DNA from 3 places in the Solidesulfovibrio carbinoliphilus subsp. oakridgensis genome. Region 1 is predicted to be linked to each of the others. Evidence: predicted binding sites of a transcription regulator. Region 1 holds the regulator's gene; each other region holds the start of a gene.
What was found. The regulator sigma-54, encoded in region 1, starts transcription at its own class of promoters, with help from an activator protein. The targets are predictions, from matches to a motif close to CTGGCACGGNNNNTGCTT.

Region 1 (9,794 bases):
GGCCGGATCGGCGTAGGAGAGGGCGATGGCCCCGGTTTTGACCAGTTCGTCCAGGATTTCCGGGCTCTTGGGCACGAGCTTGCCCTCGCCGTGGCGCACGGGCAGGTCCAGGCGCGTGAGGCCCCGGGTGAAGATGCAGGGGCTTTCCGGATTGGCGGCCAGGGTTACCCATCGGTCCTCGAACCGGGCCGAGTCGTTGTTGGCGAGACTGACCTGCCGGGCGAAATAGTCGCCGCCAAGGGCCGGCAGCAGGCCGAGCTTGACCAGGAGCTGAAAACCGTTGCAGATGCCAAGGACAAGCCCCCCGGCCTCGAAAAAAGTTTTGAGCTGGCCAAGAAGGGCGTCGCCGGCGGCGTTTTTGGCGTGCTTCCAGCGCACGGCCGCGGCCTGGGCCGCACCGAGATCGTCCCCGTCAAGGAACCCTCCGGGAAAGATCAGGAAATTGTAATCCGGAATGCGCGTGCGACCGGCGGCGATATCCGAAAAAAAGACGATGTCCGTGACGTCGGACCCGGCCGCGCGGGCGGCGTAGGCCGATTCCACTTCGCAATTGGTGCCGTAACCGGTGATCACGAGGGTGCGCACCTTGGCCATAAGGGAAATCCTCCCGGGGGTTCCTTGAAAATTTGCGCCCGAAGGCATACTTTACGCGGCTGAACATAAGGGGCCGCCCCGGCCGCGTCAACCGAACCGCGCCACAGGCCCGGTCCGGCCCGGTCCCGAGGGACCCGGGCCGCCGGGTCCGCCGGCGTGGCCTAACCTCTTTTCCAAGGACGGCATCATCATGAAGACCAAGTTTATTTTCGTGACGGGAGGGGTGCTGTCCTCCCTGGGCAAGGGGCTGGCCGCCGCTTCCATCGGCGCACTGCTCCAGGCCCGGGGGCTCAAGGTCACCATCCAGAAGCTCGACCCCTACATCAACGTCGATCCCGGCACCATGAACCCCTTCCAGCATGGCGAGGTCTACGTCACCGACGACGGGGCCGAGACCGACCTCGACCTCGGCCACTACGAGCGCTACCTCGGCGTGCCCATGAGCCAGAACAACAACTTCACCTCGGGCCGGGTCTATTTCAGCGTCATCCAGAAGGAACGCCGGGGCGACTACCTCGGCGGCACGGTCCAGGTGATCCCGCACATCACCGACGAGATCAAGCGGTCGATCCTCGGCGTCGCCGGCGACGAGGACGTGGCCATCATCGAGATCGGCGGCACGGTGGGCGACATCGAGGGCCAGCCGTTCCTGGAGGCCATCCGCCAGCTGCGCATGGAACTTGGCAAGGAAAACGCCCTGTACATCCACTTGACCCTCGTGCCCTACCTGCGCGTGGCCGGCGAGGTCAAAACCAAGCCCACCCAGCACAGCGTCAAGGAACTGCGGTCCATCGGCATCCAACCCGACATCATCATCTGCCGCAGCGAAGTGGAGCTTGGGCGCGACATCAAGGAAAAGATCGCCCTTTTCTGCGACGTGGACGCGGACGCGGTCTTTACCGCCGTGGACGTCAAAAACATCTACGAACTGCCGCTTCGCCTCTACGGCGAGGGCGTGGACCAGAAGATCGCCATCCTGCTGCGCCTGCCGGCCAAAAACGCCGACCTGCAAGCCTGGCGCGACCTGCTGCACCGGTCGGAAAATCCCGGAGGCCAGGTTTCCATCGCCATTGTCGGCAAGTATGTGGACCTCAAGGAAGCCTACAAGAGCCTGCACGAGGCCCTTGTCCACGGCGGCATCGCGGCCGGGGTCTCCATCCGGTTCGTGTACGTCAATTCCGAGGAAGTGACCCGCCAGAACGCGGCGTCCACCTTCGCCGGCATCGACGGCATCCTGGTGCCGGGCGGCTTCGGCTCGCGCGGGGTCGAGGGCAAGATTACGGCCATCGAATACGCCCGGGAAAAGGGCGTGCCCTTTTTCGGCATCTGCCTTGGCATGCAGTGCGCGGTCATCGAATACGCCCGGAACGTCCTGGGGCTTTCCGGCGCCAATTCCGAGGAATTCGACCTGACCACGCCGCACCCGGTCATCTACCTCATGCGCGAATGGTTCGACTGCCGCACCCAGAAGACCGAGTACCGGGACCCGTCGAGCGACAAGGGAGGGACCATGCGCCTGGGAGCCTACCCCTGCCGGGTCAAGCCGGAAACCCAGGCCGCCGCGGCCTACGCCGCCGAGGAGATTTCCGAGCGCCACCGCCACCGCTACGAATTCAACAAGACCTACGCTCCCTCGTTTGAAGAGGGCGGGATGGTCTTAAGCGGCCTGTCGCCGGACGGCGAGCTGGTCGAGATCGTGGAACTGCCGGACCATCCGTGGTTCCTCGGCTGCCAGTTCCACCCGGAGTTCAAGAGCAGCCCCATGCGTCCGCATCCGCTCTTTCGGGAATTCGTGAAGGCGGCCAAGCGGTACAAGGGCTAGCACGACGTTCGCTGAAAAGCAGGGGCATAGTTTTTAGAAAAAAATAAATATTCTAATTTGTTGTTCTCAAAATTCGTATGCGCGGATTTCGAGAACGCGGCATGAGCGGACGGCGTCGCCTCGGGTCGTCCCGCCGGGGCCGGGCGGCGCGAGGAGGCGGGTGGTATGGCGCAGGATGCGAAGCTGGCCGCGACGCGGGCCAGGGACGTGGCCTTGCTCGTCCTTGACGTGGACGGCGTCCTGACCGACGGCGGCCTCTATGTCGACGCCCACGGCGGCATCGCCAAACGGTTTCACGCCCACGACGGCCTCGGCATCAAGGCCGCCCAGATGGCGGGCTTGCAAGTGGCGGTCATAAGCGGCCTCGACAGTCCGGCCGTGGCCGCCCGCATCAAGGAACTGGGCATTGGCGAGTACCATCCCGGCCACCACCACAAGGTTCCGATCCTGACCGGCATCCTCGGGCGGCTGGGGCTTTCCCCCGGCCAGGCCGCCTACCTCGGCGACGACTGGGTGGACGCCGGCCCCATGGGTCTGGTCGGCCTGCCCATGGCCGTGGCCGACGCCCAGCCGGAAATCATGGACCTGGCCCTGTGGGTGGCCAGCCGTCCCGGCGGGCACGGGGCGGTGCGCGAGGCCATCCGGTTCCTGCTTCAGGCCAGCGGCCGTCTCGAAGCGGCCTACGCCTGGTTCCTCCCGGAAGGGTAAGCCGTGCCGATTGCCACGATCCTTCGATTGTGGCATGCTTTTTGTTGAGCGGGCGGGGCGTCGGCCTTGCCCCCGCTTTTCGCACCAACATCCAAAGGACCTCGCACGGCGGTAGACATGGCCCTGGAACTGCGACAGCAGCTCAAACTCTCCCAGCAGCTGGTGATGACTCCCCAACTGCAGCAAGCCATCAAACTCCTGCAGCTCTCCCGGCTCGAGCTGCTGGAGAGCGTGCAGCAGGAGCTTTTGGAAAACCCCCTTCTGGAGGAATCGATCGAGGAGGACCGCCAACCGGAGCGGACCATGGCCGAGGACAACCTGGGGCCGACCGGGAATTCCAGCGACGCGGCCATGGAAAAGGAACTCCTCAAAAACGCCGAATGGGACGACTATCTCGGCGATTTCGCCAGCACCGGCCGCCAGTCCCAATCCCGGGAGTCGGAGATGCCCGAGGAGGGCATGGCCTTTGACGCCAGGCTCGCCTCCAAACCCTCCCTCGAAGGGCACCTCGGCTGGCAGATGCGCCTGTCGAATTTCACGGCCAAGGAACTGGAGATCGGGGAGAGTATCGTCGGCAGCCTCAATTCCTCGGGCTACCTGCGGGCTTCCCTCGAAGAACTGGCCCAGATGGCCGGAGCCTCGGTGCCCGAAGTGGAGACCGTGCTCCACCGGCTCCAGCGGTTCGACCCCGTGGGCGTGGCCGCCCGGACCCCGAGCGAATGCCTGCTCACCCAGATCGAGGTCTACGGCTACGAGGACACCATCCTCATCGAGCTTGTGCGCGACCACCTCGAAGACCTGGAGAAGAAACGCTACAAGCCGCTGGCCAAAAAATTTCATATCACCATGGAAAAACTCAAGGAATACCTTGAGCTGATCCAGACCCTCAATCCCATGCCCGGAGCCAGCTACGGCTCGGGCGATCCCATTTTCGTGAGCCCGGACGCCTTTGTGTACAAATACGGCGGCGAATTCGTGATTATTTTAAACGAAGAGGGCATGCCGCGGCTCAACGTCAACACGACCTACATGGCGGAGATCAATCCGAAAAACGACAAGGACAAGGATTATCTCCAGGACAAGATGCGCTCGGCCATGTGGCTGATGAAAAGCCTCTACCAGCGGCAGCGGACCCTGTACAAGGTCCTTGAGAGCATCGTGAAGTTCCAGCGGGAATTCTTCGAGGAGGGGGTCACGCGGTTGCGGCCGTTGATCCTCAAGGATGTGGCCGACGACATCAGCATGCACGAATCGACCGTCAGCCGCATCACGTCCAACAAGTACGTGGCCACGCCCCATGGCATTTTCGAGCTCAAGTTCTTTTTCAACAGCTCCCTTGACCTCGACGACGGCGGCACGGTCGGCTCGGAATCGGTCAAGGCCATGATCAAGCGGATTATTTCCGGGGAGAATGCCAAAAAGCCTATCAGCGACGAGGCCATTGCTGATATGCTCAAAGACGAGTTGCAGATCAACATCGCCCGGCGCACCGTGGCCAAATACCGCACGGCCATGGGCATTGAATCCTCGTCCAAGCGCAAGGAAATTTTCTGATGCTTCGGGCCGGGCTTCCCCGGCCCAATACCACGCCATCTGGAGGATCTCATGAACATCACTTTTAATTTCAAGAACTTCGAACCTTCCGACCATTTGCGCGACTACGCTCGCAAGCGTCTGGAAAAGCTTGCCAAATATGCTTCCGCCAATGACGCCTCCGAACTGCAGGTCAATCTGGCCGTGGAAAAGACCCGCCAGATGGCCGACGTGATCTTCGTGGCCGACAATATGCATATCTCGGCCCATGAGGTGTCCGAGGACATGTATTCCACCATCGACATGATCCTCGACAAGGTGGAAGCGCAGGCCAAGAAGTTCCGTGAGAAGCAAAAGGACCGCCGCCGCCAGTCGACCGAGACCGTGCGCATGGACGTCATCACCATCAACGCCGACAACGCCGGGGCCCGCACGCCGACCATCGTCGAGACCAACGAATACGAGCCCAAGCCCATGGCCGTGGAAGAGGCGGCCATGCAGCTTGGGACCATCAAGCACGAATTCCTGGTGTTCATCAATTCGGAAACCGAACGGCCCAACGTCATCTACCGTCTGCGCAACGGCGACTTCGGCCTGATCGATCCTGGAACGGGTGTGTAGATGCGTCTCGAGGACTATCTCCAGCCCGAATTCGTGATCGGGGAGCTCGCGGCCGAGTCCAAGTCCGAAGTGCTGGCCGAGCTGGTCGCCAAAATTGCGGCCGGCCTGCCGGGTTTTGACGCCAAACGGGCCCATCAGGTGCTCCTTGACCGGGAAAGCCTCGGCACGACCGGCATCGGCGACACCGTGGCCATCCCCCACGGCAAGATGGAGAGCCTCGAAAAGATCGTCATCGCGGTCGGCAGGAGCCTCAAGGGCGTCAACTTCGATGCGCTGGATTTCAAACCCTGCCGCATCTTTTTTCTCGTCCTTGCGCCGGAGCACGTGGCGGGCCTGCACCTGCGCATCCTGGCCCACATCTCACGGCTCCTCTCCGACGAATCGTTTCGGCACGCCTTTTTGAGCGCCGAAAACGACGCGGCCCTGTGGCAGGTTCTGACCGCCGCCGCCTGAAACGCGTAGCACCGTCTCCTTGCGCGCTTGCCGTCACACAAGCGCGCAAGGAATCGGTTAGAGCTTGAGGGCGGGGGGCAAAGACACCATGGAAGAAACGCCGACGGAACTGAAAATCGTCATTTTGACGGGGCTGTCCGGCTCGGGCAAGAGCACCGGCCTGCGGGTGTTCGAAGACCTGGGCTTTTTTTGCGTGGACGGCCTGCCGGTCGGGCTCGTGCCAAAGCTCATCAATCTTTTCGACGAAAAGGGCGGCCAGCGCTACAAGGGCCTGGCGCTTGGCATGGATGTGCGGCAAGCCGACCTCGATACGGACTGGGGCGTGACCCTGGCCCAGATCAAGGTGAAAAACGTGGCCCCGCAGATCATCTTTTTCGAGGCCGACACCCAGGAAATCATCCGCCGCTATGCCACCACGCGCCGGCCCCATCCCCTGGAAAGCGCCAACCGGGGCCTCGAGCAGGCCGTGCTCGAGGAACGGGAACGCATGACGCCCTTGCGTGAAGCGGCCGACATGGTGCTCGACACCACCCATTTCTCCATCCACGACCTGCGCCGCAAGTTGCAGGAAAAGTGGGCTTCGATCCGTACCACGCGCGGCACCCTCAAAGTCCACGTCATGAGTTTCGGCTTCAAGTACGGACCTCCCTCCGAGGCGGACATGGTCTTTGACCTGCGTTTTTTGCCCAATCCTTATTTCGTCCGGGAGCTGCGCGAGCAGACCGGCAAGGACGCCCCGGTGCGCGACTATGTCCTGGCTGCGGATCCTGGCCGGGAGTTTCTTTCCCGCCTTCAGGAATTCCTGCTCTACCTGCTGCCGCTCTATGCCCAGGAAGGGCGCTACCGCCTGACCGTCGCCTTTGGCTGCACCGGCGGACGGCACCGGTCCGTGGCCGTGGCCGAGGCCGTCTTTGACACCCTGTCCAAGGCTGGCTATAATATTTCCCTGGAACACCGGCATATCGAACGCGGCTAGGGCGTCGTTGCCGGCAGCCGGGGAAGCCGCGGCTGCGGCCTTGGGGTCCCAGGCGGAGCCGGACGAAGGACCCGGGCGGAGCCTTACAGGCGCCCGGCAACGGCGGGACGGGACGGCCGGGGCGCACCGCGCGCCCTTGGTTTTTTCCGGCTGCCCGGGGCAGGCCGGATCGGCCGGCAGCGGTGCGGCGCGTTCTGCGTGCCTGGCCCCTGTTCCGGTGCCGAGCCACTGCCGGCAACAGTGTCGTTGCGGCAAAGAACCCCTGATGTGACGCTCGCCATGGGCCTGCGCCTACGGATACACAATGACGAATGTCCAATCCCGGTCGGATGCGCCGGTCGGCGTGGTGGTGGTCACCCACACCGATTACGGGGCATGGCTTCTCAAGGCGGCGGAATTCATCCTGGGACCCCAGGAGCGCTGCCGGTGCGTCAGCGTGGACATGACCCATCCGGTGGATGAGACCCTGGTGACGCTCAAGGCCGCCATCAAGGACACCGAGCAGGGCGGGGGCGTGCTTATCCTGACCGACATGTTCGGCGGCACCCCGACGAACTTGAGCCTGTCGCTCCTCGGCACCGGACGGCTCGAAGTCCTCACCGGCGTCAACCTGCCCATGCTGATCAAGATCCTCGGTTCCCGGACCAAGGCTCTCGAAACCCTGGCCGTCGAAGCCAAGCAGGCCGGATGCCAGGGGATCGTGGTCGCGGGCGAGGTACTGCGCAAAAAGGTGGCCGAGGGATAGCCCATGGCGTTTGTTCGCGTGGACAATCGGCTCGTGCACGGCCAGATCATCGAGTCCTGGCTGCCTTTCACCCACGCCCGGACGATCCTTGTGGTCAACGACGAGCTGGCGGCCGACTACCTGCGCCAGGAGATCATGTCGCTGGCCATCCCGGCCGGGGTGCGCATCGAGTTTTTGCCGGTCGGCGCGCTCATGGGATTCTTGTCGCGAAATCCGCTGGAATCCGAGGACGCCCTGATCCTTTTTTCCGGTTGCCGCGACGCCAGGGCCGCCTACGAATTGGGACTCGGCTTTGCCGCCCTCAATCTCGGCAACCTCCACTACGCGCCCGGCAAGAAGCAGGTCTGCCCCCATGTCGCCTTGTCCAAGGAGGACGAATCCTGCCTGGATTTTCTCCGGGACAAGGGCGTGCGTCTCGATTACCGTTGCGTGCCGAGCGATCCGCAGCAGCTGCGCGCGGTCTAGTGTGGCGTCCGCTAAAAAATATGCGCATATTTTTTAGAAAAAAATAATTATTTAAATATTTTATTCTCGAAATTCGTATCCACGAATTTCGAGGACGCGACACTCGGCGACCGCTCGCCGGCGACGCCGTTTTTTCGGAACGCCCGGCCACGGCGGGGACGGCGGGCGCAATCGGCAACAACGAATAGCCCGGACGGGATGGAAACGATGACCCATCAGGCCGATATCTTGCTGCATGTTTTTGGCGTCGCTTTTTTTTTGTCCTTTTCTCGTCGTTCCGTTTCTTCCTGAACGCGGCGCTCCTTGAACGGCCCATCGTCATCGGCTTTTTCTGGGCCGCGGTCCACGGCGACCTCGATGCGGCGCTCAAACTGAGCCTTTTCTACGAACTCTTCTGGCTCGACGGCATCCCGGCCGGCACCCACATTCCGCCAAACGCCGCGGCCGCCACCCTGGCCGGCCTCTCGCTCATGTACGTCTTCCAGCTGACCTCGCCGGCCGAGGCCCTGTTCGTGGCCGCAACCACCGGCATTCTCGGCCGCCTGTTCGCGGCCCTGGAAGGGGCCCAGCGCGTGATGGAGAACATCGTCCTGTCCCGGTACACCGCGGCCCGGGAGCGCTCTCGGGCTCCGTTTTCCCCGGCCCGGCTCATCCGCCGGGCCTTTCTCGACATGGCGGTCCTAAACGGCGTGACCTTCTGCGTGGTCCTGGCCGCGCTCGTGGCCCTTTACCATGTGCTTTTGCCCATGGTCTGGCCGTACCTCAGCTCCTCGGGCGCGACCTGGAGCCAGCTGTGGATCCTTGGCAGCCTGGGCGGGGTTTTGTCCCTGCGCTATCGGCCGGCCTACGTGGCCCTGGCCTGCGGCATGGCCCTGACCGTGGTCTGGTGCCTGGTATAGGCGCCTGTTGCCGGCCGCCTCCCGGGGTTTTGTCCCAAAAAAGCAATCCTTGCCACGGGAATTTGACTTGGCAAGGAACGGCTTTTGGGATATTCTTCACAAGTTTCAAATTCGCTACCAACCCGTCAGGGTTTTGGGAAAACCACCAGGAGGAAACTACTATGGCTTTGTATGTCGTTGGTCACAAAAATCCGGACACCGATTCCGTCGCCGCCGCCATCGCCGTGGCTGATCTGATGAACAAGGCCAAGGGCCTGGATGCCAAGCCGGCCACCCAGGGCGCGATTCCGCCCGAAAGCGCCTTCGTGCTCGAGAAGTTCGGCGTGGCCGCTCCGGAGATCGTCACCGACGCCACCGACAAGCAGATCATCCTGGTTGACCACTCCGATCTGGCCCAGAGCCTGGACAACCTGGCCAAGGGCGAAGTCATCGGCATCTACGACCACCACAAGCTCGGCGACGTGACCACCCCCAATCCCCTGGACATCCTGGTCAAGCCGGTCGGCTGCTCCTGCACCGTGGTCAAGATGATGTACGACTGCGCCAAGGTCGAGATCTCCAAGCCCATGGCCGGCATCATGCTGTGCGCCATCCTGTCCGACACCGTCATGTTCAAGTCCCCGACCTGCACCGCTGACGACAAGGCCGCTGTCGAGGCCCTGGCCAAGATCGCCGGCGTGGCCGACGTCATGGGCCTTGGCGTCGAGATGTTCAAGGTCAAGTCGGCCGTTGGCGGCACCCCCGCCCGCGACCTGGTCTTCCGCGACTACAAGGACTTCGACATGGGCGGCAAGAAGATCGGCATCGGCCAGCTGGAAGTGGTCGACCTGTCCATCCTCGAGCCGATCAAGGCCGACCTGCTCGCCGAGTGCAAGAAGGTCAAGGCCGAAGGCCGTCATAGCGTCTTCCTGCTCTTGACCGACATCATGAAGGAAGGCTCCGAGATGCTGATCGTCTCCGACGATCCGAGCTACGTGG
Region 2 (9,794 bases), 130 kb from region 1:
TGATTTTTCATGGTACAAACCCAATACCGTGGCCCGTCGCATCGCACGGCGCATGGCCCTGCTGCAGATTCCGGAACGACAGGATTATCTTGCCTATATCAAAAACAATGACGCCGAAATAAAAATGCTTTTCCAGGAACTCCTCATTGGCGTGACCAACTTTTTCCGGGACGAGGAGGCCTTCGAAATTCTGGCCCGGACGGTCATTCCGAAAATCATCACCGGCAAATCCGAGGCCGAAACCATCCGGTTCTGGGTGGCCGGCTGCTCCACCGGGGAAGAAGCCTATTCCCTGGCCATGCTTCTGGCCGAACATATGGGCCGGCACGGCAAAACCAACCGGGTCCAGATCTTCGCCACGGACATCGACGAGGAAAGCCTGGAGGTTGCCCGGCATGGCCTCTTCCCCGCGGCCGTTGAAGCCCACGTCTCTCCCGAACGCCTGAGCCGTTTCTTTTCCAAGGAAGGCCCTGCGTACAGGGTGATGAAATCCCTTAGGGAAATGATCATCTTCGCCCCGCACAGCCTGATCCGCGACCCTCCCTATTCGCATATTGATTGCATCAGCTGCCGGAACCTGCTTATTTATCTGTCCCCGGATCTGCAGAAGAAAGTCCTGCCCATGTTCCATTATTCCCTCAATCCGCAGGGATTTCTATTTCTTGGGCCGTCGGAATCCGTTACGGAGCAGATGGGCCTTTTCGAAACGGTAGATCGAAAGTGGAAAATATTTCAGGCTAAAGCAAATACCCCGGGCAAAATTCATGACATTCCATTTATCTTGTCGAATGGACAGCAAGTAATGCTTGAAACCTCCAACGAATCCTGTCATTCCGACCATACTTCCTATACAAGACAAGCACAGCAGCTTATCGTTACAAGATTTTCGGCTTCAAGTGTCGTCATCAACGACCGCTACGAGCCACTGACTTTTTTCGGTCCGGTCAATCGCTATTTTGAAGTCACTGCCGGTGAATCCACCAAAAGCATCTTGTTGCTGGCCAAGGAATCGTTACGGCCGTACCTGCGCTCGACCCTGCACACAGCCCTCAAGGAAAACCAATCCGTACGGCGGAACAGCTTGCACCTGCCCGTGGACGGCAGAATCGAAACGGTTGACCTGATTGTCATGCCGCTTTGGGAGGACGAACGGCTCGAACGGCTTTTCCTGGTCGTTTTCGAGCATGTCGGGTGGAGCGGAGACAAGGCCGCCTCGCACATGATCGGCCCGACGGCCGATTGCGAAGTGCTGATCAAAAGCCTGGAACAGGAGCTCAATGCAGCCAAGACAGAATTGCAGACAATGGTCCAGGAACTGGAAGGCGCCAACGAGCAACTGAAGTCGTCCAATGAAGAATTGATGAGTATGAATGAGGAACTCCAATCCTCCAACGAGGAGCTGGAGACATCCCGCGAGGAACTTCATTCCATAAACGAAGAACTGACCTCGCTTAACAACGAAATGCAGCACAAATTCGACGATCTGTGCAGCGCAAACAGCGACCTGCAAAATTTCATCAACAGCAGCCGGATCGCCACCCTGTTTCTGGACAAGAATCTGACGATCCGGCGATTCACGCCCCAGGTCATGGATTTCTTCAACATCCTGGACGTGGATATCGGGCGTCCCTTTGCCCATCTGCGCTCCCGGATCGATTACAAGGAAATTTTCGAGGACATCCACCACGTCCTCGAAACCCTGATGCCACTGGAACGGCAGTTGGTCGGCCAAGCCGACCAGCGCATCCTGACCCGCGTCATTCCCTACCGTTCGATCAACGACCGGATAGACGGCGTGGTATTGACCTTCATGGATGTCACCTCGGCCGTGGCCGCCGAGAAGCGGCTCTCGCAGCAGACCGAAGAGCTGGAAACGCTCTACAAGACCATTCCGGACATCTACTTCAAGGTCGCCCCGGACGGCACCATCCTCAACTGCCGCTCCACGCACCAGCCGGATATCATCCCGGATGCCACCCTTGTGGCCGGCAAGCATTTCTCCGAGATTTTCGGCCCCGAGCACGGCGCCACCCTGGAGGAGGCCCTGCAGGAAGCGCGGGAAGCGGACGCCCAGCGCAGCCTGGATCTCCATTTCGTGGCCCATGGCAACAACCGCCACCTGGAAGTGCGCATCGTTCCCGTGGCGGCCGAGACCTTTGTCGTCATGCGGGACATGACCGGCCTCAAACAGGCCGAGGACAGACTCCGGTTCCAGGCCGACGTCCTGTCGCAGGTCAGCGACGCGCTGATCGCCGTGGACGAGGCAGGCTCCATCATCCTCTGGAATCCGGGCGCCGAACGGATTCTCGAAATCCCGGCCGAGCGGGCCATGGGGCAACCCCTGGAGGCCTTCACCGGCATCAAATGGATCATGGCCGACGATGCCGCCGCCGATCGTCCCGAGGACCGACAATTGTGGATCAAGGAATTCGATCATGCCCGGGCCGACGGCAGCCACATCGTGGTGGAATCGTCGGTAAGCGTCCTACGCGACACCCGGGGGAACAGGATCGGATTGCTGGCCATCCTGCGCGATGTTTCCGACAACAAGCGCTTCGCCAAGGAACTCCTCGAAGCCAAACAGAAGGCCGAACGGGCCAATCGGACGAAGAGCGAATTTTTGGCCAACATGAGCCACGAGATCCGGACTCCCATGAACGGCATCCTCGGCATGACCCAGCTCGCCCTCAACCGCGACCTGCCCGACGACGTGCGGGAATTTCTCCAGCTCGTCCACCAGTCCGGCCAGTCGCTTCTCGACATCATAAACGACATCCTGGACCTCTCCAAGATCGAAGCCGGCCGGGTGGTGCTGGAGCAAAAGCCCTTCGACCTCGTGGAGATGGTCGAATCCACGCTCAAGCCCCTTGGGCTCCTGGCGCGGGACAAGGGGCTCACGTTCCTCTTCTCCATTGCGCCGGGCGTCCCGGACCGGGTGATCGGCGACAAGGGACGGTTGCGTCAGATCCTGACGAACATGGTGGGCAATGCCATCAAGTTCACCAAACGGGGCCGCGTGGAGGTCAAAGTCCGTCTGGCCGAGATCCAGGAGCCTGGCAGGGCGTCCTTGCTCTTCCTGATCAAGGACGAGGGCATCGGTATTTCAAGCGCCCAGATTCATTCCATCTTTGAAAAATTCGAGCAGATTGCCTCCTCTGCCCATGTCCAGTACGGAGGCACCGGCCTTGGCCTGGCCATTTCCAAGGCGCTCGTGGAAATGATGGGCGGCGTGATCCAGGTCGAAAGCGAACTCCACAGGGGCAGCACGTTTTCCTTTGTCCTTACCCTGGAGAAGGTCGCGGAAATCGAGACGACGCCCCCGTCCCCCCTGTCGGCCGGCCAGGACGGCATTTCGCCGCTTAAAATCCTGCTGGTGGAGGACAACCAGGTCAACAGCCTGTTCGCCAGCCACATCCTGCAGAGCTGGGGCCATACCGTGGAAATCGCCAACAACGGCCGGCAGGCGGTGGAGACGCTCAAAACCCGCGAGTTCGACCTCGTGCTCATGGACGCCCTCATGCCGGTCATGGACGGCGAACAGGCCACGCGGCTCATCCGTTCGGGCGAGGCCGGCAATCCGGATATCCCCATCGTGGCCCAGACCGCCTATGCCTTGCAAGGCGACCGGGAACGATTCCTGTCCGTCGGCATGAACGACTATATTTCCAAGCCCCTGAATCTGGATGAATTGCAGCGGGTTTTGGGGCGGGTCATGGAAGCGAAAAAGAAGGATCGGTCGCACTGAACCTGTCTTTTCCGCACCTTGCGATAACTATCCTTCCGTAATCAGCCACCGGAGAGCGGCAGGCGGACAGGCCGGGAGGCTGGTTGCCTGTTGGCCTTTTTTACAATTCCCGCCCCTGCCCCTGAAGCAACCTCCGGCACCAGCGTGGGACCCGACTCCCTCTCCCGCACGTCCCTGGCGGCGCGGAGAGGGGCGCATTTCTGACGGAGTCCCAGTTGCCCTCTCCCGCACGTCCCTGGCGGCGCTCGGACCTGTTTTCATATTTTTCCTGCGGCATGGGACCGCTGCGACGCATGCCTGCCAACCGCCCATGCAACGCGGCCGGACCGTTTTCCCTTCGATCCCGCCCTTTCCGCCTGCCGTGAACATCGCCTGCGGCGCGGTGCTCGAAGCCAGTAACCCGGGCCTTGGCCGCCTTCGGACGGATTTTGTCGGGAAAAATTTCCGCCAAAGAGCTTTGGCTTCGGATTTCTTTACAGCAAGAGGCCTGCCATTTCGCCTCAAACCGCTTGCTGTTCCACGTATTCCAAAGATTCTAGAAAGTTATAAATCAAACAAGCGCTTGGCACGCTCTATGCTCACAAGCAGGCAGAAGAAGAAACGCGGGTTGCCACACAGCAACAACACTGTCAGGGGTCGTTAAACACATAGGGTGTTTACAAAACATGAAAGGGGGATTTGTCATGAAGCGGTTCATCCTGAGTATCTGTCTGGCTTTGTCGATCATAGCCCTGGGCACCATTTCGTCTCACGCCTTCGTCGTTACTGGAGACTACAGCGATACCGTTGATTTCTACAGCAGCGGCACCTACGATGGGCGGACATATCAATTAATTGGCGACAATCCTGATTTCAGTTACACCCACTCTGTCGACTTCGCCTATCCGGCTGTGGACGTTACCAGCGCATTTTTGACTCTTACCTATAGCCAGGTTGATTCTTCCTGGTGGAATCCGGCCGAGGTTTGGGTTGTCCAGGCCGGAAACTCCAAGACCCAGATCGGTACGCTGGACAGCACCAGTGGATGGAAGGCCGAAACATTCAATATCCCCTACGCTCTGTACAGCTCCATTGCCGGCAGCACCTGGAATCTCTTGATCACCTTCGACGAAACGACCGGCGGCAGCGACAGCTTCAAGCTCGACAAGAGCGTGCTGTCCGGCTGCTACACCTACGACCCCTGTGATCCGGGCACCGTGCCTGAGCCCGCCACCATGCTGCTCCTCGGTACCGGCATGATCGGCCTGCTCGGCTCGCGCAAGCGGTTCATGAAGAAGGCCTAACCACTTTTCCCAGGCAACGACAAGCGGGCGGGGTCAGGACGACCCCGCCCGCTTGTCGTTGCCCTGCGGCAGCCGCACGCCGGCCCGGGCCAAGAGCGGCCTTCCCTCCGCCCCATGCCCGGGTCGGTCCGGTCCGGACAGGACCTCGCTCCAATCTCCCTCCCCCGGCCAACGCCCTGTTCACCCGGCGGTCCCGTTGCCCCCGGCCACCGCCTCGCTCACGAATTCGGCCGGAAAACGGACGTCGAGGATCCGGCCCGAACCGCGCAATAACGCATCCAGAAAAGCCGCCGGCTCCATATGGCGGTCGAAGTGGTCCACGGCCCGCCGGCGCAGGCCGTCATAAGCCGCGGCGTCCATGGCCAAGGCCATTTCCACGGCCCCGGCCAGATCCGCTTCCGAGACATATTCCAGACAGACGGCGCCGGATCGGAGCCGGGGCGAAAAAAGATGCCCGTAGCCGAGGATGGGCACCGCGCCAAGGGCCATGGCCTCCACGCCGTTGTGGCACATGGGCATGACCACGCCGGGCAAGGCCAGGAAAAACCGGCTTCGGGCCAGGACCGGAAACCACTCCTCCCGGCCGAGTCTGGCCGTGGTGGCGTCAAAGACCACGATGGACGTGGCGAGGTCCTCCTCGTCCAGGGCCCGCAACAAGGCTTCCCTGGTCGTAAAGAGCCGCACGCGCTCCTTGAAGCGGCGCAGGACGCTCCGGATGGCCACGGCCCGTGGAACCATGCCCCGCAGCAGCCGCGTCGTCCGGGCATACTGGTCCTTGAGGTTACCGGCGAAAAAGACGCCCACCGTCTTCGGCCGGCCGCGCAACTCGGGGATACGGGCCAGTTGGCCGGCCTGGTAGACATTGGGATGCATGGGATAGGGCAGGATCACGGTACCTTCGGCGCTTTCCGGCATGATATCGATGTCGTAGCTGAGACGAAGGATGCGCGTGAACCGTTCCTCCAGGTGCCCGGGGACCGGCCGGTCCGTGCACAGCAGCGCGTTTCCAGGATCCCCGCGCTCCACCTCCTTGACGAAATTGATGTTCTTCGACGAAAAGACATAAAAATAATAGGGATCTCGGTAATAATAGAGTTCTTTCCGTATGCTGCCGACGATCGAGACGAAGTAACCGGCCTGGATGAAAAACTGGGCCAGAAGATAGAGATGGCGGTCGCCAAGGGCGGTCGCATCCAGGAAGACCACCGCCCGGCCGGTATTCCTCTTCAAGGCGTTCCGGACAGCCTGGCGCAGGGAAAACCATCGGGAGGCAACGCCGTCGTGATACGGCAGGTACGTTTTCAAAAATTGCGACACCGGTCCTTCCTTCCACGCTTGGGGCGGTTCGAGGAAAATTTCCAACCTGCGACGGTTTCGAGCGATGAATTTTCCACCGCCGGAAACCGCCGATTCCACCTCATACGCTTATAGGCCGGTCCGCTCCTTGCGGCAACAGCACCCTTGCCAAAAAGAACTGCAAGCCGCCTGCCGCACGGAAGACGAAATGGGAAGGAGCGCGACCAGTCATCAGGAGACCCTGCCCCAGGTCCGTACCAGCAAAACGGACCAGCCGTTCGTATCCGTTGCCCAAAAAGATGGATTGCGCGGCGAAAATCGCCCAAACGGGCGCCCCCTCCCGGCGAAAAAAACAAAAAGGCCGGAAGGTTCTCCCGGCCTTTTCCAGATCAATGGCGCCAAAGGAGGGCTCGGCACCCTTGGAACCAAGACCAGAAGTAACAACCTGATATCATTTGGTTTCAAAAAAGTCATAGAAAGTTCAGCCTGTTTTTGACCCATCCGTTTGCCCCCCTCTTCCACAAGCCCAAAAGATCGGTCATCACGCCGGCTCGAGTCCCTGTCGTCGCTGTACAGGGAACTGCTGACCGGACATCCAGTCTCGGCAAGGCCAGACGGCAGCGCCGTTCCCGTTGGCCGTATCGCGTCTTCGTGGCCATCCTGGCCTTCTTGTCCATGTCCGTCGCCACACAGCAAGTGACTGCCCTATAGGGCTCCCAGCGCCGGTTTCGAGTTCCCGCAAGGCGACGCACTCCCATTTCACCGACCGCCCCAGGCGCTCGATAAAGACGTTCCCCATCCACCGGCCTTTGCCTGCCCTCCATGGGGATGGATATACCGGCATCCTTGAGAACCGGGATAACGTCCTGGCAGGTGAAACTGCGATCCCGAGTCCGGGCTGAAGATTCCCGGCACTCCTAGCCATTCATGGCTTCTTAGGCGATGCACGCCCTTACCGGAAATATGATAACTTTTTCTCTTGACGCGACTTGCAATCACGGGAATCCTGTTATGAAAATCCTTTTATGCAGCAAGGTGTTCGGCATTCCCCCACAGGGCTGCACATTGGAACCCGCCATGGGGTGGCCTACTCGCCTGGGAAGACATCCGTCTTTTTGTCGGCACAGACTGGACGCGGCGAGCTTGAAAACTGGCAAAGGAGGGTATTTTCTATCGAAGATGGAGAGTGGCTCCCTACATGAAGCGGTATTTTCCATTCATCTCCAAAGCAGCGAGGGGCCCATGCGACGCGTACTGGCTCAACTCACGATGCTCACGGGAATATTTCTCTTGTTGAGTGCCACTGCACAAGCCGAGACGAAATGTATGGATAATTATTCTCAACGGCTGACCTTCATTAACAATTTTCCTGAGGACGCGTACATCATTCTGACGCCTCCAAGTGATTCCACGAATACAGAGTTGTGGGGAAGCGTTGGGGGCGGGTTCAAGGATTTAGGCACTAAAGATAATCAATCCATGACGATTATAGGAAAATACGACGCGAATGGAGTAACAAATAAAGTTGAATTATGCATACCTGACAAGGGAATCTTTAGCGGAAAATTCAAATTCTATCTTGGTTGCAAGCCTCAAACAGACAAGGACAAGCCAGAATATCCCCAAGATTGTAAAATCGGTGTTCCACCTGGTCACAATCCTTTTGGCATTGATTCCATTTTTGAATTCACAGGTGGCTGTGACACAGGCCATGTGACAGCAGGCAACTGCACGCTGAATCCTTCCAACAATCATGAGGACAGGAATGAAGCCGACTACCTGGATTTGAGCAATCTCGACGGCTATACCATTCCCCTCAAGCTGGAAACGACCAGCTCGGACGATCATGCTTGCAATCTGAAGTCCTTGATCGCCATCACGGACCTGTATTCCTGTCCGAATGAAGACAGCACCTCCATCTACAACGACAAATATCAAAACAAGCAGCTTGATGCCGGTATCTCACTTGTCTATTATAGCGACAAGGCCAAGAATCTGCGTCTGGCCTGCATGTCTCCGGAACGCTGGATCGAGCCTCCCGGCGGCCAGGATCCCGTGAACACGGATCCGATCGTGATCTCCGCCGGCATCACCAAGACGCAACCCAACCTCGCCGACTGGTACGCCTGCAACGTCAAGCCTTATGACGGGGCCGATGCCGATCCCGACCAGTGCCTGACCCCCGGTTGCGGCGGGCCGCAATGCGCCGTCGGCCCGGCGGGCACGCCTGGCGTTTACGATGCGGACAGTATCGCCAAGGGCAAAGGCAGGCCCTATACGAACTTTGTCAAGATGCTCAAGGCGACGGGAAACCAAGCCTATGCCTGGCAGTTCAACGACGACGCTTCGACCATGCTTTGCCAAAAATTCGGCGCCAAGTATCTGGTCACCCTGGGGCCGGGAGAACAAGGGCAAACGCCGTATAAGCCGCAAAAATGGGCCTATGCGCATGGCGCCTGCAACGTGAGCAGCACCGGCGACTCAGACAGCCTGATCGAGTGCCAGAAAAAGCACATGCAGTTCTATTGCGGGACGGAGGATGTGGAAAAGAAAAAGCCGGGAGGTGGTTCTGTGAAGACCACCTTGCGCTATTGCAAACCGGTTGCCCAGCCACCCCAAGGCGACCAGAACCTCTGGGACGCTGCCGTTTCCTTTGACGACTGCAACAAGACCTGCCAATCGACGGGCACGGTTACCAAGGGCTTGTAACGCCATAGACGGGGCGTAGCGGAACTGGGTCCGCCGCCCGCTAACTCCGATCCGGCGGGGGAGGGGCTTCTTCCGCCGGGCCGGGATGGCGAACTTGGCCTATCCGGCCCGGCTCACCAGGAAGAAGGCAACCATATGGACCGGCAAACCCTGCTCCCGTTCGCCTCGCCCCAGGCGGCCCTGGCCCTGTGGCGCCGGCTCGGCCGCGCGGACGATTCCGAGGACGACCTGCTGGCCCGGGCCGCGGATCGGCTGGGCCTGGAGCCCGTGACCGTGGACGCGGCCACGCCGGTGGATGTGGAACTCCTCAACCGCCTGCCCGCCCACTTTGCCAAGACACACCTGCTTCTGCCCCTGGCCGCCCTCCCCGATGGCCGTGTCCGGGTGGCCGTGGCCACGCCGTTTCTGGGCACCGTGGCCGGGGAACTGTCCCACCAACTGGGAACGCCGGTGTCGCTGTGCCTGGCCAACGCCGTCAAGATCGACGAGGTCCTGGAAGCCGCCTACGGCGAGGGGGGCATGGCCCGGGCCGTCAAGGATCTGGAGGACGCGGATTTCGAGGAGCTGGAAAACATTGAGGACCTCAAGGACATGGCGCAAGCCGCCCCGGTCATCAAGCTCGTCAACAACCTGTTCATGGAGGCCATCGTCCAGAAGGCCTCGGACATCCATCTTTCGCCCTACGAGGACGGCCTGGAAATGCGCTACCGAGTGGACGGCATCCTGCACGTGGTCAAGCAGGTGCCGCGCAAGTTCCAGGC
Region 3 (9,794 bases), 490 kb from region 1:
ATGAGCGGCAGGATGCAGCCGGCCGCGGCTATGGTCTCGCCCTGGACGATGACCGCGCCGTCATGGAGCGGCGTGTCCGGAAAAAAGATGGTGCCAAGGAGCTCCCGGCTCATCCGGGCGGACAGCTCCACCCCCCGCTCGATGTAGTCGCCAAGGGGCACCCGGCGCTCGAAAACGAGAAGCGCGCCGGTCCTCGATCGGGCCATCTGGAAAACGGCCAGGATGCAGGCGTCAAGCGCGGCCTCGGTCATGGCCTCCCGGCGCTTGGCCCGGAAAAAGCCCCCGGCCCCGACGCTCGACAGGCCCTTTCGGATATCGGCCTGGAAAAGGATGATCAGCACCAGAAAGACCGAGCCCAGAAAGTTGGTCAAAAGCCAGTGCAGGGTGTTGAGGCCGAACTCTCCGGACAGGTAATAGAGGATGCAGATGAGGAGAAACCCGTGGAGCACGGACACGGCCCGGGTGCCGTGGATGAGGATGAGTCCCCGGTAAAAGATGAAGGTGACGAGGCTGATGTCCAGGATCTCGATCCAGGAGACGCGCAGATTGTCGAAAAAAGCGAGCGACATGGCGGGCGGCTTTCCGAAACGGCGGTGACGCAGCGGGAAAAGAGGATCAGGCGGCCAAGGCCGCGGCCAGGCCCAGGGCCACCCGGCCCTGGGCCACGTCGTGGAGCCTGTGGATGCGGGCGCCCCGGCCGGAGCACAGGGCCGAGGCCACGGCCGTGGCCAGCCCCCGCTCCCCGACCGGCAGGTTCAGGCAGGCGCCGAACACGGACTTGTTGGACAGCCCGAGAAAGACCGGCCGGCCAAGGACCAGGAACCGGTCCAGCCGGCGCAGGATCTCCAGGTTGTGTTCGGGCCGTTTGCCAAAGCCGATGCCCGGGTCCACGACCACCCGGTCCTCGGGCAGCCCGGCCCGGGAGAGCATGGCCAGCTTTTCCTCGAAAAAGGCCAGAATGTCCTCGACCACGTCGCCGTAGCGGGGATCGCGCTGCATGGTCTCGGGCCGGCCGAGGCTGTGCATGAGGACGTAGCCGGGCTTGTGGTGGCACACGACATCCAGGAGGCCGGGATCGAAGGCGCAGGCCGAGACGTCGTTTATGATGGCCGCCCCGGCCTCGATGGCGGCGGCGGCGCAGCCGGCCTTGTAGGTATCGACCGAAAGGACCACCCCGGGCAGGGCCTCGGCCAGGGCGGCGACCACGGGCACGACCCGCGCCAGTTCGGCCTCAAGCGGCACGGGCGCGGCCCCGGGCCGGGTGGATTCGCCGCCCACGTCCAGGATGTCCGCGCCGTCGGCGGCGAGCCGCCGGCCGTGGGCCACGGCGGCCGCCGTGTCGGCATGGCGGCCGCCGTCGGAGAAGGAGTCCGGCGTGACGTTGACGATGCCGGCCACGCGGTCCGTGGCGCAGTCCAGGGCAAGTCCCCGGCCAAGCCGCCAGAGATCGGCGCTTTTACCGGTCATGGCCGCCGTCGGCGGGTTTCTGCGGGTGTCCGGCATCGTCCGGCTCCAGGGTGAACTCGTCGGACGAGCCCTGGGACGCGGCGTTTGCCGGCGCGTCCGGCGCGGCCGCCCTGGTCATGGACGGGGACGAGACGTCCGAAGCGGGCGCAGCGGTTGCGGCGGCCGGATCGCCGGTAACGGGCGGTGTGGCGGCTGCGGGCGCGCTCGCCGGCGTGCCGGAGGCGTTGCCCCCGGCCGTCCCGTTGGTTCCCCCGGCCGGGGTCTCGGGAGGGGGGAGGGTTTCGCCCCGCAGCAGGCGGTCGATATCCTCGCCGGAGATGGTTTCGCGCTCGAGGAGCGCCTTGGCCACCAGTTCCAGGGCTTCGCGCTCGCCTTCGAGGATGGACCGGGCCCGGCGGTAGGCCGATTCCACGATCTTTCGCACCTCGGCGTCGATCTGGCGCGAGGTCTCCTCGCTGAAGTTCTTGTGGTGCACGAGATCCTTGCCGAGGAATATCTCGTTGTCCCGCTCGCCGTAGGAAAGGGGTCCGAGCACCTCGCTCATGCCCCAGGAGCAGACCATCTTCCGGGCCATGGCCGTGGCCCGTTCGATGTCGTTGCCGGCGCCCGTGGTCATCTGGTTGAGGACCAGTTCCTCGGCCACCCGGCCGCCCATGAGCACGGCCAGATTGTTTTGCAGGTACTCCCGCGAATAGTTGTGCCGGTCGTCGGCCGGCAGCTGCATGGTGATGCCAAGGGCCATGCCGCGCGGAATGATGGAGACCTTGTGGATGGGATCGGTGCCGGCCAGATTCTTGGCCACCAGCGCGTGTCCGGCCTCGTGGTAGGCGGTGGTCCGTTTCTCCTCGTCGGACAGGATGAGGCTGCGGCGCTCCTTGCCCATCAGCACCTTGTCCTTGGCGTGCTCGAAGTCGGCCATGTCCACCCGGTCCTTGTTGACCTTGGCGGCTTGCAGGGCGGCCTCGTTGACCAGGTTCTCGAGGTCCGCCCCGGAAAAGCCGGGCGTTCCCCGGGCCAGGATGTCGAGGTTGACGTCCGGGGAAAGCGGCGAGCGCCGGGAGTGGACCTCGAGGATGCGGCGGCGGCCGCGCACGTCGGGCGTCGGCACCACCACCTGCCGGTCGAACCGGCCCGGGCGCAAAAGGGCCGGGTCGAGGACGTCGGGGCGGTTGGTGGCGGCGATCAGGATGACGCCTTCGTTGGACTCGAAGCCGTCCATTTCGACCAGGAGCTGGTTTAGGGTCTGCTCCCGCTCGTCATGGCCGCCGCCGAGCCCGGCCCCGCGCTGGCGGCCCACGGCGTCGATCTCGTCGATGAAAATAAGGCACGGGGCGTTCTTTTTGCCCTGAAGGAAGAGGTCGCGGACCCGGGCCGCGCCGACGCCGACGAACATCTCCACGAAATCCGAGCCCGAGATGGAGAAAAAGGGCACCCCGGCCTCGCCGGCCACGGCCCGGGCGAGCAGCGTCTTGCCCGTGCCCGGCGAGCCGACCAGGAGCACGCCCTTGGGGATGCGGCCGCCCAACCGGGTGAATTTCTTGGGGTCGGACAGGAACTGCACCACTTCCGTCAGCTCTTCCTTGGCTTCGTCCACGCCGGCCACGTCCTCGAAGGTCACCCGGGTCGACTCCTGGGTGATCATCCGGGCCCGGGACCGGCCGAAATTCATGGCCCGGCCGCCGCCGTTTTGCATCTGGCGCATGAAGAAAATCCACACGCCGACCAGAAGGAGCATGGGGAACCAGGAGACAAGCAGCGTCATGTACCAGGGCGATTCCTCGTCCGGCTCGGCCATGACCTCCACTTTCTTCTGCATGAGGGTGGAGACCAGGGTCGGATCCTCGGGGGCGTAAGTGAGAAACTTGCCGCCGCCGGAGGTCACGCCGGAGATTTTGGACCCCTGGATCTTGACCGACACCACTTCACCGGCGTTCACCTTCTGCATGAAGTCAGAATAGGAGAATTTGGCGCTTTGGGTCTGGGGCTGGTTGAACAAGTTAAAAAGGACGACCATGACCAGGGAAATGGCCGCCCAAAGCATGAGATTTTTCGCGAAACTGTTCAAACTGGAGTCCTCCAGGGGACGGGCGCGGAGAGGGTAGGCCCGCTTGTTGTAAAGGCGTCAGTCATAGCATAGCCCCCCGGAGTCTGTCCACGCGGCGCGGACAGACTCCGGGGGACAGGCCGGGCCCGGTTGAAATAGCCGTCCAAGGCTTGCCAAGGCTTCCGATGCTTCATATTGTTTCAAACAATAAGCGTCCAGGGCGCAACCGGCAAGGAGCAGGAATGGCCGAAAAGCGGATTTTGACGGTGGACGACTCGGGAAGCGTGCGCTCGCTCGTCTCCCGGACGCTTCTCGACGCCGGTTTCGACATCGTCGAGGCCGTGGACGGCGCCGATGCCCTGGAGAAGGTGGGGGACGGCGTGGACCTCGTCATCACCGACATCAATATGCCGAACATGGGCGGAATCGAACTCCTGGCCCGGCTGCGCGCCCGGCCCGAAACCAAATTCATCCCCATCCTGGTCCTGACCACCGAATCCCAGCGCGGCCTGCGCGACCGGGCCGTGGCGGCCGGAGCCACGGGTTGGATCGTCAAGCCCTTTGCGCCCGCAAGCCTGGTGGCCCTCGTGCGCCGTTTCCTTACCTGATCGCGTCCGGCCCATGAATTCCGATATCCATATTCTCCCCACCGCCCTTGGCGACACGGGCGCCGAGGCCACGGACCCGGCGGCCCTGCTCTTTCACGACGCGCCGCTGGCCGTGTACCTGCGCGGGGAAAACGGTGTCCTGCTCGAAGTCAACAACGCCATGGCCGCGCTTTTCGGCTACGAGGCCCCCGCCGGTTTCCTCGAAGCCATGGCCGCCATACCGGACCAGTATTACCTGGACCCCGAAGCCCGCCAGGGCATCCTGGCCGACCTGGCCCGGGACGGCTTCGTCGCCGGCCGCCAATACCAGGCCATCTGCCGGGACGGCTTCGTGCTGTGGGTGGAGGAATCGGCCCGCCGGGTCGTGTCCCAGGCCGGCGAGGTCTTCTATTTCGGCTATCTGCGCGATGTGACGGCCGAAAAGAGCACGAGTTGGGCCTTGACCGAGGCCGAGGAAAAATACCGGGCCATTTTCGAACACGCCCTGGAAGGGCTTTTCCAGATGACTCCGACCGGCCGCTTCGTCACGGTCAACGCCGCCCTGGCCCGCATGCTCGGCTACGCCTCCCCGGCCGACCTGACCCGGCAGCCGGACATGGCCGAAACCCTCTTTGTCGCCCCCGCGGACCGGCAGTTCCTGCGGGCCACCCTGGAGGCGGTCGGCGTGGTGCGTGCCCTTGAGACCGAACTGGCCCGTGGCGACGGCGCGCGGATCTGGGTGTCCATCCACGCCCGGGCCGTTCGCGACGGCCAGGGCGCGGTGGTCCTTTACGAAGGCTCCATGGAGGACGTGACCGAACGGCGGCGCTCCCAGGAGCAGTTGCGCAAAAGCCTCAAAGCCACCCGCACCCTTTTCCACCAGACCGTCAAATCCCTGTCCAAGACCGTGCGCTTCCGCGACCCCTACACCGCCGGGCACCAGGACAACGTGGCCAAGCTCGCCTCGGCCATGGCCCGGGCCATGGGCCTCACCGAGGATGCGGTGGCCGGCATCCGCGTGGCCGGACAGCTCCACGACATCGGCAAGATCAGCGTGCCCGTGCGTTACCTCTGCAAACCCGGAAAGCTGATCGGCCTCGAATGGGAATTCATGAAGCAGCACGCGGCCACGGGCTATGAAATCCTAAAAGACATCGACTTCCCCTGGCCGGTGGCCGAAATCGTCCTGTCCCACCACGAGCGACTGGACGGCTCGGGCTACCCGCGCGGCCTGACCGCCGGGGATATCGGGATCGAGGCCCGCATCCTGGCCGTGGCCGACGTGCTGGACGCCATGGCCTCCAACCGCCCCTACCGCCCGGCCCTCGGCGTGGACGTGGCCCTGGCCGAGGTGGCGCGCCTGCGCGGCACGGCCTTTGACCCCGAGGCCGTGGACGCGGTCCAGGCCGTCATTCGCGACGGCCTCGTGCGGTACTGAGGGTTTCCCGGCCGGCGTGGCCGTGAACCCCTGTCCTTCCGGACCGAATCCGGTCCCCGTGCCGCTGTCGCCGAGGCCGGATGGGGCCGAGCCCTTGCCGGGCTCCCCCCGGTCCGCGCCGGCCCCCCCACCGACACGCCTCCCCTTTTGACATTTCCGTAATCCGACGCCGCTTCTGGCGGCAACCATCCGTCTCGTCCCAGTCGTCGGCCCGGACCGGGCCTTTCCTCCCATGCCTTCACGGAGCGCCTGGCCGGACCTCTTCCAGCCACTTCGGGCCCATCTGCCATTCCCTCGCCTGCCCTGGCCGCGCCTACGACTCAAACAATTTTGTCGTAGCATCACAGACAATTTTGTCGCAAAGCGAGGCGCAATTCCGGAGCTACAACGAAGATCGTAAAAATTATTATTTTATATCAATATAATAACACACCACTATCACGCCTTCCCCCTCCTGGCATGACTCCTGCTAAAGAGGGTTCCATCACACTCTGCACGAGGAGGCATTACAAAATGCGCAAGATCGCTATTTACGGAAAGGGCGGCATCGGCAAGTCCACCACCACCCAGAATACGGTCGCCGGTCTGGCGGAAATGGGCAAGAAGGTCATGGTGGTCGGGTGCGACCCCAAGGCCGACTCCACCCGTCTCCTCCTGCACGGGCTGGCCCAGAAGACCGTTCTCGACACCCTGCGCGAGGAAGGCGAGGACGTCGATCTCGACGACATCTTGAAGGAAGGCTACGGCGGCACCATGTGCACCGAGTCCGGCGGCCCCGAGCCCGGCGTCGGTTGCGCCGGACGCGGCATCATCACCTCCATCAACCTGCTCGAACAGCTCGGCGCCTACGAGGAAGACAAGCACCTCGACTACGTCTTCTACGACGTCCTCGGCGACGTCGTGTGCGGCGGGTTCGCCATGCCGATCCGCGACGGCAAGGCCGAAGAGATCTACATCGTCTGCTCCGGCGAAATGATGGCCATGTACGCGGCCAACAACATCTGCAAGGGCATCGTCAAGTACGCCGACACCGGCGGCGTCCGTCTCGGCGGCATCATCTGCAACAGCCGCAAGGTCGACCACGAGGCCGACATGATCGAGGAACTGTGCCGCCAGCTCGGCACCCAGATGATCCACTTCATGCCGCGCGAAAACCAGGTGCAGCGGGCCGAGATCAACCGCAAGACCGTCATCGACTATTCGCCCGAACATCCGCAGGCCGACGAATACCGGGCCCTGGCCAAAAAGATCGACGAAAACAAGATGTTCGTCATCCCCAAGCCCCTGACCATCAACGTGCTCGAAAAGCTTCTGATCGACTTCGGCATCGACAGCTAGCCAACCGCGCCGCCCAGACACACACCGCACGCACGCAAGGAGAACACGTTATGCAGACCATGGTGAGAGCCATCGTTCGTCCCGAGAAAACCGATGAAGTCCTGGCCGCCCTGATGGATGCCGGTTTCCCGGCCGTGACCAAGTTCAACGTGGCCGGTCGCGGCAAGCAGCGCGGCATAAAAATCGGCGAGATCCAGTACGACGAGATTCCCAAAGTCATGCTCATCTGCGTCGTGGACGACAAGGACAAGGAATTCGTGCTGAAGACCATCATGGAAAGCGCGCGCACCGGTTCCAAGGGCGCCTTCGGCGACGGCAAGATCTTCGTGAGCCCGGTTGAGGAAATGTACACCATCTCCTCCGGCGTGAAGGAATCCTAAGGGAGGGCATCATGAAGGAAATCATGGCGGTTATCCGCATGAACAAGATGAACCAGACCAAAAAGGCCCTGGCCGACGCCGGCATCCCGGCCTTCGTGGCCCGCGAGGGTTACGGCCGGGGGAAGGGACTGGTCAACCAGGCCGTGCTCGAGGGCGCGGCCGCCGGAAACGAGGAAGCCATCGCCCTGCTTGGCACCAAGGGCCGCCTGTATCCCAAGCGCATCGTGTCCATCGTGGTGCCAGACGCCCAGGTCAAGGATGTGGTGACCGTCCTTATGTCCGTCAACAAAACCGGCCAGGCCGGCGATGGCAAGATCTTCGTCATGCCCGTCTCCGACTCCGTCCGGGTCAGGACCGGCGAGGACGGCGACGCGGCCATCGTGTAGCGCGAGCGCGGCGGACGTCCCCGGACCATAAAGACCAATGAGGTAGCATCGAGATGAGCACCAAGCCCCTGAATACCGAAGAGATCAAGAAGGAATTGATCGCCAAGATGCCCACCAAGGTCGCGCGCAAGCGGGCCAAGGCCATGATCCCGGGCTCCGAGACAGGCGAGGCGATTCCCGAAATCCAGGCCAACGTCCGCACCATCCCGGGCATCATCACCCAGCGCGGCTGCACCTACGCCGGCTGCAAGGGCGTCGTTCTCGGCCCCTCCCGCGACATCGTCAACCTGACCCACGGCCCCATCGGCTGCGGCTTCTACTCCTGGCTGACCCGGCGCAACCAGACCGACGCCGGTCCCGACGGGGAGAACTACATCCCCTACTCCTTCTCCACGGACATGACCGAGCACGACATCGTGTTCGGCGGGGAAAAGAAGCTGCGCGCCGCCATCAAGGAAGCCTACGACAACTTCCATCCCCGGGCCATTTCCATCTTCTCCACCTGTCCGGTGGGCCTCATTGGCGACGACATCCACGCGGTCGCCCGGACGATGCAGGAAGAGCTCGGCATCACCATCTTCGCCAACTCCTGCGAAGGGTACAAGGGCGTGTCCCAGTCCGCCGGCCACCACATCGCCAACAACCAGATCATGAAGCACATCATCGGCACCGACGACACGCCGGTGGAAGGCAAATTCAAGGTCAACATCCTTGGCGAGTACAACATCGGCGGCGACGCCTTCGAGATCGAGCGGATCCTCGAGAAGTGCGGTTTCACCCTGATCTCCACCTTCTCCGGCAACTCCACCGTGGACTCCTTCCGCCTGGCCCACGCCGCGGACCTCAACACCGTCATGTGCCACCGCTCCCTCAACTACGTGGCCGAAATGATGGAAAGCAAGTTCGGCATCCCCTGGATCAAGGTCAACTTCATCGGGGCCGAAGCCAGCGCCAAGTCGCTTCGCCGCATGGCCGCCTACTTCGAGGACCAGGAGCTCATCGACCGGGTCGAGGCCGTCATCGCCGAGGAGATGCTCGACATCGAGAAATCCATTTCCGCCATCCGGCCCCGCACCCAGGGCAAGTCGGCCATGCTCTTCGTCGGCGGCTCCCGGGCCCACCACTACCAGGAGCTGTTCAAGGAACTGGGCATGAAGATCCTCGGCGCAGGGTACGAATTCGCCCACCGCGACGACTACGAAGGCCGCCACGTGCTGCCGGACATCAAGATCGACGCCGACTCGCGCAACATCGAGGTCCTGGAGATCGGCCCGGACGATACCCGCTACAATCCCCGCAAGACCCCGGAACAGATGGAAGCCTTGAAAGCCAAGGGCGTGGAATTCAACAGCTACGAGGGGTTGATCGAGGGCATGGGCAAGGATTCGATGATCATCGACGACATCAACCACTACGAGACCGAAAAGCTGATCGAACTCCTGCGCCCCGACATCTTCTGCGCCGGCATCAAGGAAAAGTACATCATCCAGAAGATGGGCATCCCGCTCAAGCAGCTCCACAACTACGACATGGGCGGCCCCTACGCCGGATTCAAGGGCGCCATCAACTGGTACAACGACATCGACCGCATGGTGAACACCAAGGTCTGGGATCTGATCAAGGCTCCCTGGCAGTCCACCGGTCCCGAGCTCGAAGCCAGCTACGTGGCGGAATAACGAACGGATTTCGCGAGAAAGGAACGCACTATGGCTCTTCTCAGACATACCACCGGCGAGATCAAGGAACGGTCCGCGCTCACCGTCAACCCGGCCAAGACCTGCCAGCCTGTCGGCGCCATGTACGCGGCCCTTGGCGTCCACGGCTGCTTCCCCCACAGCCACGGCTCCCAGGGCTGCTGCGCCTACCACCGTTCGGCGCTCACCCGCCACTACAAGGAACCCGTCGTGGCCGGCACCTCGTCTTTCACCGAAGGCTCCTCGGTCTTCGGCGGACAGTCGAACCTGATCTCGGCCATCGACAATATCTTCACCCTCTACGATCCCGAGACCATCGCCATCCACACCACCTGCCTTTCGGAGACCATCGGCGACGACCTGCGCCAGATCTCCCAGAAGGCCATCGACGACGGCAAGGTGCCCGCCGGCAAGCACATCGTCTACGCCAACACCCCGAGCTACATCGGCACCCATGTCA

Region 2: DFW101_RS05215 (PEP-CTERM sorting domain-containing protein) is a predicted target of sigma-54. The motif match lies at 4,308-4,325, and genes of this name have one in related genera.
Region 3: nifH (nitrogenase iron protein) is a predicted target of sigma-54. The motif match lies at 5,991-6,008, and genes of this name have one in related genera.

What each region holds. Positions count from the first base shown of each region.
Region 1 covers NZ_CM001368.1:1,042,935-1,052,728, reverse strand. Annotated here, with positions in the region: gene DFW101_RS04700 (phosphoribosylformylglycinamidine synthase subunit PurQ) at 1-594, opposite strand, end outside; gene DFW101_RS04695 (CTP synthase) at 785-2,416, shown strand; gene DFW101_RS04690 (KdsC family phosphatase) at 2,582-3,124, shown strand; gene rpoN (RNA polymerase factor sigma-54) at 3,242-4,678, shown strand; gene hpf (ribosome hibernation-promoting factor, HPF/YfiA family) at 4,730-5,278, shown strand; gene DFW101_RS04675 (PTS sugar transporter subunit IIA) at 5,279-5,731, shown strand; gene rapZ (RNase adapter RapZ) at 5,820-6,707, shown strand; gene DFW101_RS04665 (PTS sugar transporter subunit IIA) at 7,012-7,452, shown strand; gene DFW101_RS04660 (PTS sugar transporter subunit IIB) at 7,456-7,917, shown strand; gene DFW101_RS04655 (PTS sugar transporter subunit IIC) at 8,205-8,816, shown strand; gene DFW101_RS04650 (manganese-dependent inorganic pyrophosphatase) at 8,978-9,794, shown strand, end outside.
Region 2 covers NZ_CM001368.1:1,174,223-1,184,016, forward strand. Annotated here, with positions in the region: gene DFW101_RS05210 (CheR family methyltransferase) at 1-3,745, shown strand, start outside; gene DFW101_RS05215 (PEP-CTERM sorting domain-containing protein) at 4,429-5,028, shown strand; gene DFW101_RS05220 (hypothetical protein) at 5,209-6,345, opposite strand; gene DFW101_RS19420 (hypothetical protein) at 6,410-6,820, shown strand; gene DFW101_RS19425 (hypothetical protein) at 7,567-9,033, shown strand; gene DFW101_RS05230 (GspE/PulE family protein) at 9,169-9,794, shown strand, end outside.
Region 3 covers NZ_CM001368.1:548,264-558,057, reverse strand. Annotated here, with positions in the region: gene cdaA (diadenylate cyclase CdaA) at 1-569, opposite strand, end outside; gene folP (dihydropteroate synthase) at 616-1,503, opposite strand; gene ftsH (ATP-dependent zinc metalloprotease FtsH) at 1,457-3,532, opposite strand; gene DFW101_RS02365 (response regulator) at 3,754-4,119, shown strand; gene DFW101_RS02360 (HD domain-containing phosphohydrolase) at 4,133-5,536, shown strand; gene nifH (nitrogenase iron protein) at 6,050-6,874, shown strand; gene DFW101_RS02350 (P-II family nitrogen regulator) at 6,925-7,254, shown strand; gene DFW101_RS02345 (P-II family nitrogen regulator) at 7,266-7,640, shown strand; gene nifD (nitrogenase molybdenum-iron protein alpha chain) at 7,694-9,316, shown strand; gene nifK (nitrogenase molybdenum-iron protein subunit beta) at 9,347-9,794, shown strand, end outside.